DNA from 2 places in the Pantoea sp. SYBGC1 genome. Region 1 is predicted to be linked to the other one. Evidence: predicted binding sites of a transcription regulator. Region 1 holds the regulator's gene; the other holds the start of a gene.
The links. Region 1 encodes Fur, which represses iron uptake genes when iron is present. Its sites were predicted from a motif close to ATAATAATGAGAACNACTATCAA; they were not measured.
Positions count from the first base shown of each region.

Region 2: the regulator Fur is predicted to act here: its motif matches at 1,715-1,737, upstream of AC2CF9_RS05920 (TonB-dependent siderophore receptor).

Region 1 covers NZ_JBXUNM010000003.1:150,226-153,698, reverse strand. The annotation lists gene glnS (glutamine--tRNA ligase) at 1-792, shown strand, start outside; gene AC2CF9_RS07975 (hypothetical protein) at 1,028-1,423, shown strand; gene fur (ferric iron uptake transcriptional regulator) at 1,484-1,930, opposite strand; gene fldA (flavodoxin FldA) at 2,287-2,817, opposite strand; gene ybfE (LexA regulated protein) at 2,955-3,230, opposite strand; gene ybfF (esterase) at 3,389-3,473, opposite strand, start outside.
Region 2 covers NZ_JBXUNM010000002.1:91,985-95,457, forward strand. The annotation lists gene AC2CF9_RS05920 (TonB-dependent siderophore receptor) at 1-1,635, opposite strand, end outside; gene AC2CF9_RS05925 (MdfA family multidrug efflux MFS transporter) at 1,848-3,083, opposite strand; gene AC2CF9_RS05930 (GNAT family N-acetyltransferase) at 3,168-3,473, opposite strand, start outside.

The DNA of each region.
Region 1 (3,473 bases):
GTTTCAGGCCTGCGCCGTCGTGGTTACAGCGCGGCATCAATCCGTGAGTTCTGCCGCCGCATCGGTATTACCAAACAGGACAATATCGTTGAGATGGCTTCGCTGGAGTCATGCATTCGTGACGACCTCAACGAAAATGCGCCGCGTGCTATGGCCGTGCTCGATCCGCTTAAAGTCGTGATTGAAAACCTGCCTGCCGGGCATGACGAGATCATCACCATGCCAAACCATCCTAACCGGCCGGAGATGGGGACGCGCGACGTGCCTTTCAGCCGCGAAGTATGGATCGACCGCGCAGATTTCCGTGAAGAAGCTAACAAGCAGTATAAGCGTCTGGTACTGGGTAAAGAAGTGCGCCTGCGCAACGCCTATGTGATCCGCGCTGAGCGTGTGGCAAAAGATGAGGCGGGCAACATCACCTGCATCTATGCGACCTGCGATGTGGATACGCTGAGCAAAGACCCGGCTGATGGCCGCAAAGTAAAAGGGGTGATCCACTGGGTCTCCGCAATTCATGCGCTGCCCGCTGAGTTCCGCCTCTACGATCGCCTGTTCAGCGTGCCTAACCCGGGCGCGGCAGAGGATTTCCTCGCGACCCTGAATCCGGACTCGCTGCAGATTAAGCAGGGCTTTGTGGAGCCAGGACTGCGCGAAGCGGTGGCAACCTCGCCATATCAGTTCGAGCGTGAAGGCTACTTCTGCGCGGACAGCGTCTACTCGCAGCCATCAGCGCTGGTATTTAACCGCACGGTAGGCCTGCGTGATACCTGGGCGAAGATCGGCAGCGAATAATAACCGCTTCCGGCATCATAAAATTATATAAGGGCGAGCATTCGCCCTTTTTTATTATCCTCTTTTGCTCCCCGGCAAACATTTATTCTGCGTTAAATAAAATTGTGCAGATACGCGGGCTTACGACTTGTCTGACTTTAAAAAAATTAACGCATTTGACCGTGTTAAATCCTTTTTTTCAGGTAGGCTATGCGCACTCCGGACTTGGTCTGTGGCTAGCAAAAAGGGAAAAATAATGACAAGCCTCGCTCAGGAAGCCAAACATAGCGTTGTGGTTTTACATCAGCTCATTGAACGTATTTTTAATCATGCGGATGTCAGCAACGATACCATGGGGCTGCTGCTGTCGCATTTCCATCCTGATTTTCGGATGGTTACGCCACAGGGCAGACAGCTGAATCTGAATGACGTTGAAGAACTATTTCGCCGCCTGTGCGGACAGCGTGAAGGAATGCGCATCGCGACCAGCGAACATGCGATCATTTCTGAGCAGCAAAAAGAGGTCACCATTCAGTATCGCGAACTGCAGATACTGAACGGCGAGAGCCACAGCCGTATTTCGCTGGCGGTGCTGGACTGCACAACGGAAAATCCGCGCTGGCGCTACCTGCAGGAGACGCTGGTCGCCTGAATTGCAGCAACAAAAAAACCGGTGCAGGCACCGGTTTTTTTATTTTACAGCGTAACTGCGTTATTTATCGTTATGCAGCGTTTCATCTTCCCGGCAGTCACCCACTTCGCAGTGACCATACAGATAGAGGCTATGGTTGGTGAGCTTGATACCGTGGCGGGTCGCGATTTCGCGCTGGCGCGTTTCGATCGACTCATCGCTGAACTCAATCACTTTACCGCAGTCCAGGCAGATAAGATGATCGTGATGCTGCTGCTGCGTTAATTCAAAAACGGACTTGCCGCCTTCGAAGTTATGACGGGTTACAATGCCCGCGTCGTCAAACTGGTTCAGAACGCGATATACCGTGGCCAGACCAATCTCTTCGCCCATATCGATCAGGCGTTTGTACAAATCTTCCGCGCTGACGTGATGGCACTGGGGTTCCTGAAGCACTTCCAGAATCTTTAATCTGGGCAGCGTGACTTTCAGGCCAGCCTTTTTCAATGCGGAATTGTTGTCAGTCATGCGGATATTGTCCTGTTACTTTGCTAGTCATTTGCGGCTTAACAGCCTTGAATGTGTGGTTAACGCGCATTCTCATTTGCGTCTCATTATAGAACCGGGACAGGCGAATAGAAACCAGGCAAATGTTAAAGAAATCACCAGAGGCGGGAGTAACGCTCTTGCTGTCGCCGGCGGGATTATACAGTGCTGGGTTCTCAGTTCACTCAGCCTCAGCCTGCTGACAGAGGAATAAGCCATTAACCGTTGCGGGTATTCTACAGAATTGCAGGGAAAAGTTAAAAAAGCGTAGCTATTATTTTTATAGGCAATTCCGTTACCCGATGTTAACCGCGCCTGCATCGGGTAACGGCAACACATTATGCCTCAATAATTTCTTTGAGCTGCAGCTCATCAAAAATCTGCTTCACCCAGCCCTCGACGCGCGCATTCGTCAGCTCTGGCTGACGATCTTCATCGATGGCGAGCCCGAGGAAATGCTTCTCATCAGCCAGGCCTTTGGAGGCTTCAAAGTGGTAACCTTCAACAGGCCAGTGACCCACGATAATTGCGCCATTTGGCTCAATAATGTCGCGAATTGTACCCAGCGCATCGCAGAAGTACTCAGCGTAATCTTCCTGGTCACCACAGCCAAACAGCGCAACCAGCTTGCCATTGAAGTCAATCTCTTCCAGCGTCGGGAAAAAATCATCCCAGTCGCACTGCGCTTCACCATAATACCAGGTAGGAATACCCAGCAGCAGGATATCAAACGCTTCCAGATCTTCTTTCGTGCTCTTAGCAATGTCATGCACTTCGGCGACATCTTTACCCAGTTGTTTCTGGATCATCTTTGCAATGTTTTCAGTGTTGCCGGTATCGCTGCCGAAGAAAATGCCTACGATTGCCATGGGTTAGGTAACCTCTTAAATCCTGAATGTGAGAGTAAGTCAACAGACTACACAGATAAGCGAATGATAGCAGACCCTGAAAAAGCGCGGAACGCGCAAAGCGCAGAGTTTGTGTTCCTGTGTGCGGTCTGCATAAATTATATGAGTTTGAGCTGCGTCAGCAGCATCTGCTCAATCAGCTCGCTGCGACTGATATTTTGCTGCTCAGCCAGCGTATTGAGCGCGTCAACCGCTTCGCCGGACATTTTGAGCTCTACGCGCCGTAGCCCACGAACCTTATCGCGTTTAAGCTGGTTGCGCTTATTAATGCGCAACTGCTCATCGCGCGACAGCGGGCTGGTTTTCGGGCGGCCCGGTCGTCGCTCGTCTGCAAAGAGATCAAGCGTGGTACGGTCTGTCTGTTCTTTTGCCATGATTTGCGAAACTGAGTGGGCGCGAACGGCGCCGCGCGATTAAACACATTATCGGCCAGCCACAGTGTGTAACCACCGCGGCAAAATTTTAGCGCGACATCATACTCCAGCGTCAGACGGGACGCCAATCTTAAACATAGCGCAATAAGCTTTTGCTTTCAGAGTGTAAAAAAGCGCCGTACGGCACGTAATACGGCATCAGGTTTCTCTGCATGCACCCAGTGCCCGGCACCGGCAATGACC
Region 2 (3,473 bases), on a different contig from region 1:
AATACGGTTGCCGACATCCTTCTGCGTAAGATCGTACACCGCTGCGGTGTAGAGATCGGAGGTCCCCGGCGGCTGATATTTCACGCCCGCTTCATACTGCTCAGCGGTAGTGGGTTTCAGCAGGTTGCCGTTCTGGCCCGAGAGCGACTGCGGCGTGATGGCCTGGCTATAACTCACATAAGGCGAAACACCGTTGTCAAACGCATAAAGCAGCGCGGCACGCCCGCCAACGTGGTCATCCTGACGCCGGTTTTTAGTTGCCCGATCGTAATTTTCGGTCTGCGACACAATGCGGTCATAGCGGCCTGAGAGGTCAAGATGCCACTTATCCCAGACCATCTCATCCTGCAGGTAGACGCCGGTCTGATAGTAGTAGCGCTGCGAGCGCTCAAAGGTATACACGTCGTTGGCACCCACGGAGGCCCCGGTTCGTGCATTCAGCTGGCTGGCGTTGCCGCTTGCGTCATGCAGATCATTTTTATACTGGTGATATTCCGCGCCCAGCACCACTTTATGGTCTACTGCGCCGGTAGCGAAATCTGCTTCCAGCTGATTATCGATCGCGTACGCTTTCAGCGATGAGCGCGAGCCGGAGTAGTAGCGGTTCAGCAGATCTGAACTGTTCCCTGTCCAGCCGATTTGATACACCTGGTCGAGATCGACGTTTGAGTGAGAGTAGCTGGCATTAGAGCGGAACGCCCAGGTGTCATTAAAGCGGTGGGCAAATTCGGCGCTGTAGATCTGCTCGCGGCGTTTGAACTGGTCGAGTGAACTCTGACCGTCGTAGAAGCCATTGCTCAGCTTATAGCCGTTGTGTTCGGTGATGCTGCCCTCACCCGGCACCGCGCTGTGGTAGCCGCCTGACGGATCTTTCTGCAGATAGGCGCGCAGCAGCAGCGAGGTATCTTCCGACGGCTGCCAGAGCAGCGAGGGTGAAATCGCATATTTCTCTTCCCGCGTGTGTTCGTACTGGGTATCGCTGTTGCGGATAATACCGGTCAGGCGGAACGCCAGCTGATCGTTCAGCGCATCGGTGTAGTCAAAGGCAGCTGAGCTGGTGTTGTTGTTACCCGCCGAAAGACGGAAATGCCCTTCCTGCCGGAACTGCGGACGCTTTGACGTCTCCATCACCAGCCCGCCCGGCACCGTCTGACCATAAAGCGCAGATGAAGGACCTTTAATCACATCAATACGCTCAAGGAACCAGGGATCAACCTGCAGCACGTTATAGCTGCCGGGATCGCTCATCAGTCGCAGGCCATCCAGGAAAACATTGTCGACATCGCCACCGTGGAAACCGCGCAGTGATACCGTATCGTAACGCGACGCCGCACCGGCGAAGTTTGTGAAGGCGCCTGCGGTATAATTCAGCGCCTGATTCACGCTCATCGCGCCCTGATCTTCCATCTGCTGACGCGTCACCACTGAAACGGCCTGACCGGTAGTGATCAGCGGGCGATCGGTTTTGGTCGCGCCCTGGCTGGTTTTCGCCGTATAGCCGGTGGTGGGAGTCGTAGCCGTTTCAGCCGGCTGCGCGGTGACAACCAGGGTTTCAGCTGCATACAGCAGCGGTGATGCAGATAACGCGACGGAGCAGAACAGAACAGAACGCTTCAGAGTAAAAGGCACTCGCATGGTTAATTCCCTTAAAAACACGCAGTTCTCTCCGGTGCAGCCGGAGAGCCGATGGATGCCAGAGGCAATGGTAATGCTAATATTAATGAGAATTATTATCTTTTTGAGGGTGGCATTTCAAGATGTGTCGGCAGTTAAATTTTCTGCCGGAAACCAGTTTAAAAGCGAGGGGTGGCTGAAAAGCGAGCCGCGGCTCGCTTCAGATAAAAACGTCAGGCCTGCTGCAGCGCGGGCTGCTGCTGCCGGTTTTCACGCAGAAATGCGCGGGTGAGCCCCAGCCAGAGCAATCCGCAGGCCAGATTTATCAGGCTGAAGCCGGTACTGTTAAAGCTAAAATAGGCGTATTTTGCCGCTTCGATGCCGAGTGCGAAAATGAGAATTGTGACCATACCGACCATCGCTGCCACGCTGCCCTTGCCCGCCTGACTGGAAAAGAGCGTCATACGATAGAGTCCGGCATTCACCAGTCCGGTGCCAAAACCGTAAAGGCTGAGGCCGGCGGTCAGCCACAGATAGCTGTGCCGATCGGCCAGGGTCGCGACCGCCGCCAGCGCAAGACCGGCTACCACCGGCCAGGCTCCCAGCTGCAGCGGTCGCTGGATCGGCAGCCGGCTGCTGAGGCGCCCCAGCGTCAGGTTACCGGCGATCATCGCCAGAAACACCGGCAGCTGCAGCAGCGCATATTCCATACGGCTCAGGCCGGCATCATGCATCAGAATAACCGGCGAAAGCGCTACCCAGGCGAGGCAGGGAATGGTCACCAGGCCGATGGCCAGCGAGCCGCGCATTACCTGGCGCTCGCGCAGCAGCTGATAGTAACCCCTGCCCAGCGCGGCGGGTGAGATCGGGCGCGTACGATCCCCTGCGGTTTCAGGCATAGTGCACCACAGGCCCAGCAGGGCAAGCGCTGTCACGCCGCCGAAGAGCCAGAACAGGGTGCGCCAGTCGCTGATGGTCAGAAAAGCGGCCCCGGCCAGCGGCCCGGCCAGCGGAGCCAGCAGCGCGACGTTTGCCATCAGCGCCATGATCTTTACGCTCAGCGCTTCACTGAATGCCTCCTGAATAGCGGCGTAGCCTACAGAGCCGATAAAGCACAGGCTAACCCCCTGCAGAAAACGCAGCAGTACGAACTGCTCAATGCTCTGCACCCAGTGGGTGGCAATGCAGGTCAGCATAAAAAAAGCCACGCCGCTGAGCAGTACCGGACGCCGCCCGATGCGATCGGAAAGCGGCCCCAGCAGCCACTGCAGCATCATACCGCCGATCAGATAGGCGGTCAGCGAAGCGGAAACCCACTCAGGTCCGGCACCAAACTCCTCAGTGACCAGCAGCATGCCGGGCTGGATCATGTCATGCGCGATATAGGTGGCGAATTCAAACAGTACCAGCGAGAGCGGAAAAATTATGCGGCGGCGCGTGAGCTGCGACACCGGTTCATACAGGGCCATTACCGATCCTTACCCGTTGCAGAATGATAAAAAACGCGGTTGCCGGAGCAACCGCGTCACAGATGTCAGCCAGCGGACGCCTTATCAGCGCCAGCGGGCAATCGGGTTATCCAGCGTACCGGCAAATTTGAGATTTTCCGCCGGGTCAGTGAGGTTAATCATCTGCTGGTTATTCGCCAGCTGCAGCCGGTTAAGGCAGGAGCGGGTAAACGCCGGGGTAAACATATCAAAGCGTGCAAATTTAGCGGCCAGCTGCGGATGCGCTTGCTGATACTCTTTCACGCACTGCGCGACCGCCTGCCAGAAGTGATCCTGCGACAGCGTACCGGCGTCGTGCAGGATGGCGCTGATAAACCGGAAAATGCAGTCGAATACGTCGGTAAAAATCGA